DNA from 2 places in the Staphylococcus sp. SUC_1.2 genome. Region 2 is predicted to be linked to the other one. Evidence: riboswitches for the same ligand, from Rfam matches in the RefSeq annotation. Region 2 holds a riboswitch; the other holds the start of a gene.
The links. Region 2 has a riboswitch for glycine ahead of gcvT (glycine cleavage system aminomethyltransferase GcvT). Riboswitches for the same ligand answer to the same signal wherever they lie in the genome.

Region 1 (7,787 bases), on a different contig from region 2:
ACTGAAGATCAACGTAAATATAGAAGAGCAGCAAGAAAATATAAAAAGAGAAATAGAAAATAAAAAAAATCATAGGATGACCAAATATTAGCCATCCTATGATTTTTTATTTTTTATATAACCATTCATCAGAACGATATTTTTCTTCTAATTCTTTTACTTCTTTTATTTGTTCATCTGATAAAGTAAGTGGTTTGAATTCTATGTTTAACCCCTTTTTAAATCCTTCTTCAAATGCTTTTTCCATTTCTTCAATTGATATATGTCTATCAGAAATATCATTAATCGCTACAGCTTTATCAACAAACGCTTTTTTCATCTTATCTTTTAGACGATCATTTTTAAAAATGAACATATCGAAAAGCTCATCAACGTTAACATCTTGTAATAAGGAACCATGTTGTAAAATAACGCCTTTTTGTCTAGTTTGAGCGCTTCCTGCAATTTTTCTACCTTCAACAACTAATTCATACCAACTAGGTGCATCAAAACAAACAGCACTTCGAGGTTGTTTTAATTTTTCTCGTTCTTCTTTGGAACGTGGAATCGCAAAATATGCTTCAAAACCTAATAATTTAAATCCTTCAAGTAATCCTTCTGAAATGACACGATATGCTTCAGTTACGGTAGAAGGCATATTAGGATGTTCTTCCGAAACAATAACACTATATGTTAATTCTTTATCATGAAGAACCCCTCTACCACCAGTTTGTCTTCTTACTAATCCAAATCCTTTTTCATTAACTTTATCAATGTCAATTTCTTTCTTTAATCTTTGAAAATACCCTACAGATAACGTTGCAGGATTCCAAGTGTAAAATCTGACAACAGGGTCAATTTCCCCTCTTGATACGAAGTTTAAGAGTGCTTCATCCATTGCCATATTATAATATGGATCATGGCTTCCTGTATTTATAAAATTCCATGTCTCTGTCATAAAATAATCTCCAATCACAACATATAATTATCTATAGAAAAATATTAAATTTTACATATAAATCTTTGATAAAAATAGCCAATAAAAAATTTTGATAAATTTAGCTAACAGCCTTATAATTATAATATCGGTTAATTAGGGAGGATGCAATATGAATGTATCTTTGATTATAGCTTTAGCTATTATAGTCATAATTATTTTATATATGCTTGGAAATTGGTTTATGAATAAACGAGCAGTCACTGAACTTGAGCAGAATGAATTTCACAAAGGTTTAAGAAAAGCTCAAGTGATTGATGTTCGTGAGAAAGTAGACTATGATTACGGACATATTAATGGCGCTCGTAACATTCCAATATCAATGTTTAGTCAAAGATATCAAGGTTTACGTAAAGATCAACCTATTTATCTTTGTGATGCAAACGGTGTCGCAGGGTATCGTGCAGCACGTATCCTTAAAAAAAATGGCTATAAAGATATTTATATGTTAAAAGGTGGATACAAAAAATGGACAGGTAAGATTAAAACTAAAAAATAATCTCTTGTCTGCTTACTAACTCTTAAAGATGTTCTTTAAGAGTTTTTTAATTATTTATGTGAAAATCATTTAGAAACGTTTTCTAAAAATAGAATAAACATAAAATATTTCACTTAAGTTTAAAATAGGGAAGACCCTGTAATCAATTAAATTGGTTACAGGGTCAAAGTTTTAAATTATTCTTTTTCTTCATGTAGATTATCAAATTTTAAAACAGGTTTACGCGCTGCGGTAGTTTCATCTAATCTATCAATTATTGTACTATGTGGTGCTTCTAATACTTTATCTGGATCATTTTTAGCTTCTTCAGCAATTTGAATCATAGCATCGATAAAGTAATCTAACGTTTCTTTAGATTCTGTTTCAGTTGGTTCAATCATCATACCTTCCTCAACGTTAAGTGGGAAATAAATTGTTGGTGGATGAACACCAAAGTCTAATAAACGTTTTGCCATATCTAAGGTACGGACTCCATGTTCTTTTTGTTTAGAACCACTTAATACGAATTCATGTTTACAATATTGCTCATATGGAATTTCATAGTGGTCTTTTAAGCTAGCTTTAATATAATTAGCATTAAGAACTGCTGCTTCAGAAACCTCTCTTAAACCTTCAGCACCCATAGTTCTTATATATGTGTATGCTCTTAAGTAAATACCAAAATTACCGTAGAATGGTTTTACACGTCCAATTGAGTTTTTAATATCATTATCGTATTTAAAAGTATCTCCATCTTTGATTACCATTGGTTTTGGTAAATAACTAGCTAATTCTTTTTTTACACCAACTGGACCTGAACCTGGACCACCGCCACCGTGAGGACCAGTGAATGTTTTGTGTAAGTTTAAATGAACCGCATCAAATCCCATATCTCCAGGACGTACTTTATCCATAATGGCATTTAAGTTTGCACCGTCATAGTATAATAATCCGCCTGCTTCATGTACAATTTCACGGATTTCCATGATGTTTTTCTCGAAAATACCTAAAGTGTTAGGATTAGTTAACATAATTGCAGCAGTATTTTCATTAACAACGCGTTTTAAGTCTTCAATATCAACTTCACCACGTTCATTTGATTTAACTGTAACAGCTTTAAAACCAGCAAACGACGCAGATGCAGGGTTTGTACCATGAGCTGAGTCAGGAACAATAACTTCATCACGATGACCTTCACCATTATCTAAGTGATACGCTTTGAAAATCATTAAAGCAGTCCACTCACCATGAGCACCTGCAGCTGGTTGTAATGTAACTTCATCCATACCAGTAATTTCTTTAAGTTCTTCTTGTAAACTATACACAATTTCTAAAGAACCTTGAACTTGCTCTTCTTCTTGTAAAGGATGTGACTCTGCAAATCCAGGTATGCGAGCAACTTTTTCATTGATTTTAGGATTATATTTCATAGTACATGATCCGAGTGGATAAAACCCTGAATCTACACCAAAGTTTTTATTTGATAATTCAGTATAATGACGAACTAAATCTAATTCTGCAACTTCAGGAAACTCTGCTTTATTTTTACGAATAAATTTATCATCAAGAATACTTTCAACTGAATCTGTTTTTATATCGCTTTGAGGTAATGAGTATGCATATCTACCTTCTCTAGATCTTTCAAAAATTAATGGACTTGACTTACTTACTACCATTTAGCTCACCAGCTTTCTTAACAAATGTATCAATTTCATCTTTAGTTCTTAATTCAGTAACAGCAATTAACATATGATTTTCGAAATCTGCTGAGGCTTCACCTAAATCAAAGCCTCCAATAAATCCATGTTCTGCTAATTTTTTATTTATATCTTTGATTGGTTGATCGAATTTGACAACAAATTCATTGAATGAAGTACCATCAAGCACTTCAAAACCATTGTCTTTAAATTGATTTTTAGCATAATTTGCGTGTTCTAAGTTTTGAACTGCAATGTCGTAAATACCTTGTTTACCAAGAGCTGACATAGCAATTGATGATGCAAGTGCGTTTAATGCTTGGTTTGAACAGATATTAGAAGTGGCTTTATCACGACGAATATGTTGTTCACGGGCTTGTAAAGTTAGAACGAATCCACGGTTACCTTCATCATCTTGTGTTTGTCCTACTAATCTACCAGGCACTTTACGCATTAATTTTTTTGTAGTTGCGAAATAACCACAGTGTGGTCCACCAAATTGTGTTGGTATACCAAATGGTTGTGTGTCTCCTACTACAATATCAGCACCAAATGAACCTGGAGGTGTCAATAGGCCTAATGCTAATGGATTAGCATAAACGATAAATAATGCTTTTTTGCCTTCAATAAATGATTGGATTTTTTCTAAGTCTTCCACTGAACCATAGAAGTTAGGATATTGAACTGCTACTGCAGCAGTTTCATCGTCTACAGCCTGTTCTAATTTTTCTAAGTCTGTAATTGTTCCATCTAAATCAACTTCAACAATTTCAAATTCTTCTCTAACTTTAACGTAAGTTTTTAACACTTGAAGTGCTTGATAATGAAGACCTTTAGATACTACAATTTTATTTTTCTTAGTATGATTGAATGCTAAGATACAAGCTTCAGCAAAACTAGTAATACCATCATACATAGATGAGTTAGCTACATCCATATCTGTTAATTCACAAATCAATGTTTGGAATTCAAAAATCGCTTGTAATTCACCTTGTGAAATTTCTGGTTGATACGGTGTATATGCTGTATAGAATTCAGAACGTGAAATCATTGCATCTACAATAGCTGGAGCATAATGGTCATAAACGCCAGCACCTAGGAAAGATGCATGAGTTTCTTTAGTTACGTTTTTATTTGCAACTGTATTAAGTCTTCTTAATAAAGAAGTTTCAGCTTCACCACTAGCAATATTTAAATCTCTATTTAATAAAATATCTTTAGGCACATCTCCGAACAATTCATTAATTGAACTTGCGCCAATTTTATCTAGCATTTCTTTTTTATCTTTTTCAGTTAATGGTATATAACGATGACTCACAATACACACCCCTTAATTATTTTTCAATTTGGTTTTTCTTAACAATTTTAGCTTTAAGCTGTCTTTTACGTACTTGAACTAATAATTCACGTCCCATTTCAAATTCATCTCGCTTAATAATTGCCATAGCGATTGATTTACCTGAAGATGGTGCTTGTGTTCCTGAAGTAACTTCCCCAATTTCATTACCATCAAGGTCTAAAACAGGATAACCAGTTCTTGCAATACCTTTATCAAGTAACTCTAAGCCAACAGTTCTACGTTCTGAACCATTTTCTTTTTGGTCTTTTAACACTGATTTACCGATGAAGTCTTCTTCAATCAGTGGTTTAGCAGCAAAAGCAATTCCGCCTTCATATGGTGTGATAGATTCTGTTAAATCTTGACCATGTAATGGTAGGCCAGCTTCTAATCTTAATGTATCACGTGCACCGAGACCGCATGGAACTACATTATGTTCAATGAAGCCGTTCCAAATGTCTACTGTGTCTTTTGCTTCACAATAGATTTCAAATCCGTCTTCACCTGTATAACCAGATTGAGATAAGATAACATTTTTTCCAAATAGAGTAACGTTTTGTTGGAAATCAAATGGTTTCATTTCACTTACATCTATATCAACTAACCCGCTTACCAAATCTCTTGCTTTAGGACCTTGAACAGCTAACTGACCGAATTGATTAGATACATTTGATACTTCAACATCAAATTTAGGTGCATGTTTTTGTACCCAAGCAAAATCTTTATCTGTATTTGCAGCGTTAACAATTAATAGATAATCATTGTCGCCAATTTTGTATGTTACTAAGTCATCAATAATACCGCCTTCTTCGTTACATAAAGCAGTATATTGAGCTTTAGTATCAGTAAGGTTGTTAGTATCGTTTGAAAGTAAGTATTGGACAAATTTACTTGCATCATTGCCTTTTATAGAGATTTCTCCCATATGGCTTACATCGAACATACCTACTTCATATCTAACAGCATTATGTTCTTCTTTGATACTTGTAAATTGAACAGGCATTGCCCATCCACCGAATTCTACTATTTTTGCACCACTGTCAACATAATTTTGATACAATGGTGTTTTTTTTAATTCGCTTGTCATTAGAAAACCCCCTATAATTTTTATAAAAAACAGAGTAGCAAATAGCTACCCTGTTTATACACTTAATCCAGGAATGCGTAGCAGTATTATCCTTTTGCCTGAGAGTTTAGTAGTTAACTTGCACCTTCGGCGATAAAAATCATTGTACTTAAATTTAAGTACAATATTTTTATTCTCTCTAATACTGATCAACCGCAAGTAAGATAATTTATAATCTCATTATAAATTTCTCTGATTGTTTTATCACTATTCACTTTCATGAATGCGATTTCATTATATCTTGAAATCCTTGATAAATACAAGTTATTTAACTGTTTTTTGGATTTATCAATTGCATTTGGTCTATGTTTGTCGTTTGTTACTCTCTTAACGATGACATCTATGTCACAATCTAGCCAAAAAATGTATTTATACTGTTTCAAATAATTTAGTGATTCAATATATTCGATAACGCCACCACCTGTTGCAATAACATCGTATTTTTTTGTGCATTCAGTTAAATAGTTATATTCTATCTTCCTAAAACCGATTTCTCCAACTTCTTCAAAGATTTCTGGTATTGTTTTATTTTCCTTTATTTCTATGTATACATCTAAATCTATGAAACTTAATTGTTTTTCTAATGATAAGTATTCTCCAATAGTACTTTTACCTGTGCCCATAAAGCCGATAAGAATTATTGGCGAATTTTTTTTGTTCAATAGCATCACCCTTTTTCAAATAGTTGATTTATCTTCAAATCATAATAACTATTAATGTTATGAATTGTCTTCAATTTTAAACTATATTGAGTTGTATAAAAAGAGATGATTGATAAATATATGATAAATATGAGCATAGTATATATGCTTATAAAACCTTTATAATTATAAGTAAAGTGATTTGTCATAGTAATTCTCCCTACTTCCAATCCTTAGAAACACTCCTATAATTCCTTTATGATTGGAAATGAACTTCGCATTTAAAACATTATTTAGTAGTGTAATATTTCCTCTATTGTTACTTACAAAAATAATTTTATGATTTTGATATTTAATGAAACTATTTTGATTTTGTTGTTTGAGTAAAATTGAATGTTCATCAATTAATTTTAAAGATATTGCTTTAGAATTGGTCATTTTATTAAGGTCCAATTGAAAAAATGAATATTCTAATTGGTCAAATTCATAGGCCGCACTTAAGTAAGTATCAGTCAAACGAAATAGATGGGGTATTATAGTTAAAATAATTATAGTAATTAATAAGGATATTAGCATTTCTATAAATGTAAATCCTTTAGTTACTGAGCTGAACACAGACCTTATTCTTAGATAAACTATTATTATTGCATATCGTATTTTTATAAATTTTAATTTCATATTTTCCTATAGTTATCCCCTTCTTTAATTCTTTAATACTATAATGTTTTTGGCTTGTGATAATAGCACTTTTCATATCTAAAATTTCGTATTGATTACGTAAATTGAAATTTAATTGTTGTAATAGAGGTAAGAATATTAAAGTAATAAAAGTTAGAATCAAAAAGCCTAATAAACTATCAATTAATAAACTTCCCCTAATTTGATAATTTAACAAATCTTATCCTTCCTTTATCAATGTTAAAAATTACTCTGTAAATATTCTCTTTAGCTTTCAAAATGATTGATCCAAAACGATTGATTTTACCTTCATTATTGAATGTTATGGTGTGTACTTTTGCAACTGAAATAATTTTAGTGCCAAATAATCCTAATTTGTATTTATTTCCATTTTGTTCAATAATATTCATTTCTGTGGCTTGTTTGCTAAATACAATTGTAATTGATTGGTTCTCAGCGATTGCTTTTGATTTTATATACTCTAATTGGGTGATAATATTTTTTACTTTTAATTCACTTTCGATTAAATCTAATTTAGTTTTTGTATAAATGCTTGGGGAAATCATAATAATTATTATTAAAATTAATAAGGTAAGCAATGTTTCAAGAAGAGTAAACGCATTAATTTTACTAGTTCGCAATAGCCTCACCATTAGATATTGTAATTGTTTCTCCCGATCTGCATTGTTTTTGTCCTTCTTTTATAAGGCCATCATTTATAAGATCATTTATATTAGAAGGTGTTCGATTATGTTTTAATGTATATGCTTCTATTTGACTATTTATCATTTTGACTTGAGCTTCACAACCTGTGGACTGGATATGAGCTGTTTGTTTTGCAATGTTTGGAAT
Region 2 (7,787 bases):
AGGTCATTCGCCAGGAAGTTTAACTTACGTTTTTGACGATTTTGCAGTAGTAGGAGATACATTATTTAATAACGGTATTGGAAGAACAGACTTATATAGAGGAGACTATGAAACATTAGTAGACTCAATTAAGGACAAATTATTTGAATTAGACGGAGATTTGCCTTTATTCCCAGGTCATGGTCAATACACTACGGTAGATGACGAACAACTCAATCCATATTTAGATGGACAATAAAAAAAGTAATTTAAACACCTCTTACGTTTATATATGTAGGAGGTGTTTTTTTGAAATTATTATTTCAAGAAATAATTAATAAAGCAATTTCAAAAAATGCAAGTGACGTACACTTTATTCCTTCAGAGGATAAAGTACATATTAAATTCAGAGTGAATGATATGTTAGAGACATATGAAATGTTTAGTAATGACATTTATGAAAAATTATTAATTTATATGAAATTTAAAGCAAATTTAGATGTATCAACACATCAAATAGCTCAAAGTGGTAGATATACTTATCATGCTAAATCAATATTTTATTTAAGAATTTCTACTTTACCTTTGTCATTAGGAGTAGAAAGTTGTGTTATCAGACTTATCCCTCAATATTTCACTTCTAAAAGAGAATATAAGGACTTTAATGACTTTAAACCTCTAATGAATAAAAAGCAAGGTCTCATTTTACTTACTGGTCCAACAGGTTCAGGTAAAAGTACTTTGATGTATCAATTAGTACTCTATGCTTTTCAAGAATTAAATTTAAATGTTATTACAATCGAAAATCCTGTTGAACAATTACTAAAAGGCATAACACAAGTGTCAGTAAATCATAAAGCCGGTATAGATTATGTTAGTTCATTTAAAGCAATATTAAGATGTGATCCAGATGTTATTTTAATTGGTGAAATTAGAGATGCTGAAGTGGCAAAATGTGTTATTCAAGCAAGTTTAAGTGGTCATTTAGTGCTCACTACTATGCATTCAAGCAATTGTAAGGGCGCAATACTCAGATTGTTAGAGATGGGGATTAGTGTTCAAGAAATTTCACAAGCAATAAATGTCATTTCAAATCAAAGATTAGTTACAACTACTTTAAATCAAAGAAAGCTTGTTTGTGAGTCTATTACAAATAATCAAATTCAATATTTTTTTGAACATAACCATACACTTCCTAAGACATTTAATAATTTAAAAGAAAAATTGTTATCGCTATCGAAAGAAGGTCTTATATGTGAAGATGTGGTTGAAAAATATATTTAACAAACATTCTAAAGTTCTTAGCGAAAACCAACAAATTATACTTCTAAATAATTTGAATAACTTACTTAAAAGTGGATTTACATTATTAGAATGTTTTAATTTTATAAATTTGTATTTTAATTATAAAAATAAAGATATAGCAAATAAGATAGTTAAAATAATAAAATCGGGAGGAGAATGCGATCAAATATTAGAATTAATAGGCTATCCTAAATCTATTATCACTCAAATTCAATTTGCGCAGAAATATGGGAATATAAATGAAGCAATAGAGGAAGCAATGTATTATTTAAAAACAAATCTTCAAGCTAAACAACGAATATTAAAAGCTATTCAATATCCCATTATTTTGATTGCAATATTTATAACTATGTTAAGTATATTAAATTATACAGTTTTACCTCAATTTGAACATCTGTATTCAATGATGGATGTTAAACTCAATTTATCACAAACTATTATTACATATTTAATTAGTCATTTACCGCAAATTTTTCTTTTTGTTTTTTTTACTTTACTAACTTTATCCATCATTATATTTATCTTTCTTAATAAATTAGATATTTCCAAAAAACTTACATTCATTTCTTACATACCAATTGTACGTTTTTATTATTCGACTATAAAAACATATCAACTTGCTAATGATTTAGCTTTATTTTATAAAAATGGCATTAGTATTCAACAAGTCGTGGATATGTACATTCATCTACAAAACAATTCATTTTTGAATTATATTGGTATCGTTATTCAAAATGAACTAAATAGAGGCATTAATTTACCTAATATTTTGATTAAAATACCATGTTATCAATATGACTTAATACAGTTTATTAAACAAGGTGAGAAAAATAATAAATTAGATATTGAGTTGAAAATGTATTGTCAAATATTAATTCAAAGACTCCAACAAACAGCTTTAAAACAGTCAAAAATTATCCAACCTATCGTATTTATATTCTTAGGAGCCTTTATAGTCAGCTTGTATCTAGTGATCATGTTACCCATGTTCCAACTTATGCAAAATATTAAGTAAAGTAAAATGGAGGTTTTTTATGAAAAAATTCAAAAATAAATTAAAAGCTTTTACTTTAATTGAGATGTTACTTGTACTATTAATAATTAGTGTTTTACTCATTCTTATTATTCCAAATATAGCTAAACAAATGGCACATATTCAATCAACAGGATGTGAAGCACAAGTGAAAATGGTCAATAGTCAAATTGAAGCTTATACTTTAAAACATAATAGAGTTCCTAATTCTATTGAGGACTTAATAACTGAAGGGTTTATAAAACAAGGGCAATCATCTTGTAAGTCTGGAGAAACTATCAGTATTAAAAATGGAGAAGCAGTTGCAGAGTAAGAATATTAAAGCATTCACTTTTATAGAGAGCCTGTTAATTATTTTGATTTTAACAATCTTACTTAATGCAACTTTAAGGGTAAATGTATTTAACAATATTTCTTTGTCAGACGATATAAAAGCAACACAATTTGTTAATCAATTAGAATATTTTAAATCTAAAGCGATGCGTGATCATCAATCTATTACATTGTTAATTCCAAAACATTCCTCAATTATAAAAGTAATAGAAGCACATGGTGGGCGGTACAACTACAATATTGAAGATGGAAAAATAGTTGAAGTTAAAAATTTAGAGAAAATTACTTTTAATAAAGAAGGAAGAATAAATCAGTTTGGCTCTTTAATATTGAAAATGAATCAACATCAATATAAGTTGATTATTAATATTGAAAAAGGAAGAATTAGATATTTTAAAATTTAAAGCAGTGTTACTCATCGATAGTTTATTTAGCTTGTATATATTCACTATTATAGTTTTTACTTTAATTCCAATACTAATCAGTTTAAATCATACATTAAAAAGAGAATACCAAATTATTGAAATTAAACAAACCATAATGAGTAGTATCAACCATTATGATAAAAAAACCATTTCAAAGGGTATAATTTTAGGTGATTATCATATTAAACTTTATTCCAATAAAATATGTGGACTTCACAAAGAAACTGAAATCGAATCATGCATTAAATATTAAATTAAAATCATTCACTTTAATAGAAATGTTAGTTTCATTATTTTTAGCAACAATGATGTTAACATTTTTTCCTCAATTAATTAAATTGACTCATTCCTATTTATACGAGTCATATAATAGTTATCAAACAGAATATGCTTTTTTTCAGACAAATATAACACAAATTATTTCGAAAAAGCATCATGCCCTTATAATTAAGGATAAACATACAATTATCATTGATAATGAATCGTCTAAAGATTATATAGAATTTAAAAACAACAAACTATTTTACAAAATTAATGGGAATGGCAATATCGTTTTACTAAATAATGTTATCAATGCAGAATTTCAAATTTTACCTTCTAACATCATAAAATTAAATCTAAAAATAGGTGATAAAAACGACTACTATGAAAAAAACTTATTTTTATAAAATGAAAGGATATATAAGTAGCTATACATTATTTATTCTTAGTATATATTTGATAATTATATCTACTTATTCTGCTCAATATAGTATAAAATTAAAAACAATACATAATATTCAAATATATTATGATAGTATAATAAGTGATAAACTTAAGAGAGGTGATTAGGATGACTTATTCTTATTTACCACTTATATTAACAGGCTTTATGGGTACTGGTAAAAGTACTATTGGCAAATATTTGGCTTCAAAATTACACTATTCATATATTGATTTAGATACATATATAGAAATGAAAGAATTTAAAACAATACCAGATATTTTTAATGAAATTGGTGAAAAAGGATTTCGTAAGTTAGAGTATAAATATTTAAATGATTGTATTGGTAAATACGATATTATATCAACGGGGGGAGGAATTATAGAAAACGATGATTCTATCTCACTTTTAAAAAATAAAACAGTTATTTGGTTAGATTGTGATATAGATATTATCTATAATAGAATTGCTAATGATCCACATAGACCAAATGCGAAAAACAAAAGTGAAAAACAATTAAAAGACTTGTATTTATCGAGAGTTTCAAGATATAATGAAATCGCATCCACAAAAGTAGATAGTAGTAAAACAATTGAATGTGTATATAAAGCAATTTTAAATCATATACCATGCGAATGATCAGTATTAGAGAGAATAACTTGAACTGATTCTATAGTTGTTTTGAAATTATGTCATGTTATCGCCGAAGGTGCAAGTAAACTACGAAACTCTCAGGCAAAAGGATAATACTGTTACGCAGTCCTGGATTTGTTATTTAGACAGGGTAGCTTCTGCTACTCTGCTTTTTTTATAAAAAAATAGGGGGTTTTTAAATGACAAACGAATTAAAAAAGACACCATTATATGAAACTTATGTAAATAGTGGTGCTAAAATAGTTGAATTCGGTGGGTGGGCTATGCCTGTTCAATTTACTAGTATTAAAGAAGAACATAACGCAGTTAGATACAAAGTAGGTATGTTCGATGTAAGTCATATGGGAGAAATTTTAATAGAAGGTGAAGATGCTAGTAAATTTGTTCAATATTTACTTTCAAATGATACTACTAATTTATCTGAAACTAAAGCTCAATATACAGCTTTATGTAATGATGAGGGTGGTATTATTGATGATTTAGTAACATATAAAATTGCTGATAACAAATACTTATTAATTGTTAATGCAGCCAATACTGATAAGGATTTCGAATGGATTCAAAAACATCAATCTAAATTTAATGCTACTGTAACAAATGTGTCTGAACAATATGGTCAATTAGCGGTTCAAGGCCCTCAAGCAAGAACTTTAGTAAGTGAACTTGTTGATGTTGATGTAAGTGAAATGAAGCCTTTTGAATTCAAACAAAATGTAACTATTTTTGGAAAAAATGTTATCTTATCTCAATCTGGATATACAGGTGAAGATGGTTTTGAAATTTATTGTAATTCAAATGATACAGTTGACATTTGGAATGGTTTTATTGATAAAGGCGTTGTACCTTGTGGTTTAGGTGCAAGAGATACACTTAGATTAGAAGCTGGTTTACCTCTTCATGGACAAGATCTCACTGAATCAATCACGCCTTATGAAGGTGGAATTGCTTTTGCTGCTAAACCTTTAATTGAAGATGAATTTATTGGTAAATCTGTTTTAAAAGATCAAAAAGAGAATGGATCAAAACGACGTACTGTAGGTTTAGAACTTATAGATAAAGGCATTGCAAGAACGGGTTATACAGTAATGAATCTTGACGGAAAAGAAATAGGTGAAATTACTTCAGGAACTCAATCACCTTCTTCAGGAAAATCAATTGCTATGGCTATTATTGATCGTGATGAATTTGAGTTAGGTAAAGAATTACTAGTTCAAGTTCGTAAAAGACAATTAAAAGCTAAAATTGTTAAGAAAAATCAAATCGAAAAATAACTAAGGGGTGTGCAGTGTGAGTCATCGTTATATACCATTAACTGATAAAGATAAAAAAGAAATGTTAGAAACAATTGGAGCAAATTCAATTACCGATCTCTTTGGAGATATTCCGAAAGATATTTTACTTAATAGAGATTTGAATATAGATAGTGCAGAAGCTGAAACTTCACTTTTAAGAAGATTGAATACTATTGCAAATAAAAATATTACTAAAGAAACACATGTGAGTTTTTTAGGTGCAGGAGTATATGATCATTACACACCTGCAGTAGTAGACGCCATGATTTCTCGTTCTGAATTTTATACTGCTTATACACCTTATCAACCTGAAATTTCTCAAGGTGAACTACAAGCAATTTTTGAATTCCAAACATTAATTTGTGAACTTACTCAAATGGATGTCGCAAATTCGTCTATGTATGATGGCATAACTAGCTTTGCCGAAGCTTGTATATTAGCTTTTAATCATACTAAAAAGAACAAAATTGTAGTATCTAAAGGTCTCCATTATCAGGCTCTACAAGTATTAAAAACGTATATTAAAGTAAGAAAAGAATTTGAAATTGTTGAAGTTGATTTAAATGGAACGATTACTGACCTAGAAAAATTAGAACAAGCAATTGATGATGATACTGCAGCAGTTGCTGTACAATATCCTAACTTCTATGGATCAATTGAAGATTTAGAAAAAATTCATTCTTATATTGAAAATAAAAAAGCGTTATTCATTGTTTATTCTAACCCATTAGCATTAGGCGTTTTAACACCTCCAGGCCAATTTGGAGCAGATATTGTTGTTGGTGATACACAACCATTTGGTATTCCTACTCAATTTGGCGGTCCTCATTGTGGTTACTTTGCTACTACTAAAAAGTTAATGCGTAAAGTTCCTGGCAGATTAGTAGGACAAACGCAAGATGATGAAGGTAATAGAGGGTTTGTTCTTACTTTACAAGCTCGTGAACAACATATTCGTCGTGATAAAGCCACATCAAATATTTGTTCAAATCAAGCATTGAATGCTTTAGCATCCTCAATTGCTATGTCAGCTCTTGGTAAACAAGGTATTTATGATATTGCGGTTCAAAACTTAGAACATGCTAATTATGCTAAAAATCAATTTAAAAACAACGGTTTTGAAGTCCTAGATGGTACATCTTTTAATGAATTTGTTGTTAAGTTTGATCAACCTATCAAAGATGTAAATAAAAAATTAGCAGAACATGGTTTCATCGGAGGCTTTGACTTAGGTGAAGCTTCATCAGACTTTGACAATCATATGTTAATTGCTGTTACTGAATTAAGAACGAAAGAAGAGATTGATACATTTGTTGAGAAAGCTGGTGAGCTAAATGGTAGTAAGTAAATCTAGTCCATTAATTTTTGAAAGATCTAGAGAAGGTAGATATGCATATTCTTTACCACAAAGTGATATTAAAACAGACTCTGTTGAAAGTATTTTAGATGATAAATTTATTCGTAAAAATAAAGCAGAGTTTCCTGAGGTGGCAGAATTAGATTTAGTACGTCATTACACGGAACTTTCGAATAAAAACTTTGGGGTAGATTCTGGATTTTATCCCTTAGGTTCTTGTACTATGAAATATAATCCAAAAATTAACGAAAAAGTTGCTCGTATTTCTGGATTTGCAGAATCTCATCCATTACAAGAGGAAGAACAAATTCAAGGTTCATTAGAAATTATTTATAGTTTACAAGAAGAACTAAAAGAAATTACAGGTATGGATGAAGTAACTCTACAACCAGCAGCAGGTGCTCATGGTGAGTGGACAGCTTTAATGATTTTTAAAGCATATCATATAAAAAATGGTGAGGGACATCGTAATGAAGTTATTGTTCCAGACTCTGCACATGGTACAAACCCTGCATCAGCTTCATTTGCCGGATTTAAATCAGTAACTGTTAAATCTAATGAACGCGGTGAAGTTGATATCGAAGACTTAAAGCGTGTCGTTAATGAAAATACTGCTGCTATTATGCTAACTAACCCAAATACTTTAGGTATCTTTGAGAAAAATATTATGGACATCCGTGAAATTGTTCATGAAGCAGGCGGGTTA

Region 1: linked by a shared signal. The riboswitch ahead of gcvT (glycine cleavage system aminomethyltransferase GcvT) and the one ahead of gcvT (glycine cleavage system aminomethyltransferase GcvT) in region 2 are both predicted to bind glycine.

What each region holds. Positions count from the first base shown of each region.
Region 1 is NZ_JANJPM010000018.1:619-8,405, reverse strand. It holds gene NR218_RS07410 (SA1362 family protein) at 1-63, shown strand, start outside; gene NR218_RS07405 (lipoate--protein ligase family protein) at 107-937, opposite strand; gene NR218_RS07400 (rhodanese-like domain-containing protein) at 1,089-1,475, shown strand; gene gcvPB (aminomethyl-transferring glycine dehydrogenase subunit GcvPB) at 1,652-3,130, opposite strand; gene gcvPA (aminomethyl-transferring glycine dehydrogenase subunit GcvPA) at 3,117-4,469, opposite strand; gene gcvT (glycine cleavage system aminomethyltransferase GcvT) at 4,486-5,577, opposite strand; glycine riboswitch at 5,654-5,769, opposite strand; gene NR218_RS07380 (shikimate kinase) at 5,766-6,284, opposite strand; gene NR218_RS12735 (prepilin-type N-terminal cleavage/methylation domain-containing protein) at 6,444-6,935, opposite strand; gene comGD (competence type IV pilus minor pilin ComGD) at 7,133-7,501, opposite strand; gene comGC (competence type IV pilus major pilin ComGC) at 7,566-7,787, opposite strand, start outside.
Region 2 is NZ_JANJPM010000001.1:47,776-55,562, reverse strand. It holds gene NR218_RS00295 (MBL fold metallo-hydrolase) at 1-238, shown strand, start outside; gene comGA (competence type IV pilus ATPase ComGA) at 289-1,263, shown strand; gene comGB (competence type IV pilus assembly protein ComGB) at 1,235-2,299, shown strand; gene comGC (competence type IV pilus major pilin ComGC) at 2,319-2,630, shown strand; gene comGD (competence type IV pilus minor pilin ComGD) at 2,608-3,054, shown strand; gene NR218_RS00270 (type IV pilus minor pilin ComGF family protein) at 3,282-3,743, shown strand; gene NR218_RS00265 (shikimate kinase) at 3,908-4,417, shown strand; glycine riboswitch at 4,414-4,535, shown strand; gene gcvT (glycine cleavage system aminomethyltransferase GcvT) at 4,612-5,703, shown strand; gene gcvPA (aminomethyl-transferring glycine dehydrogenase subunit GcvPA) at 5,720-7,072, shown strand; gene gcvPB (aminomethyl-transferring glycine dehydrogenase subunit GcvPB) at 7,059-7,787, shown strand, end outside.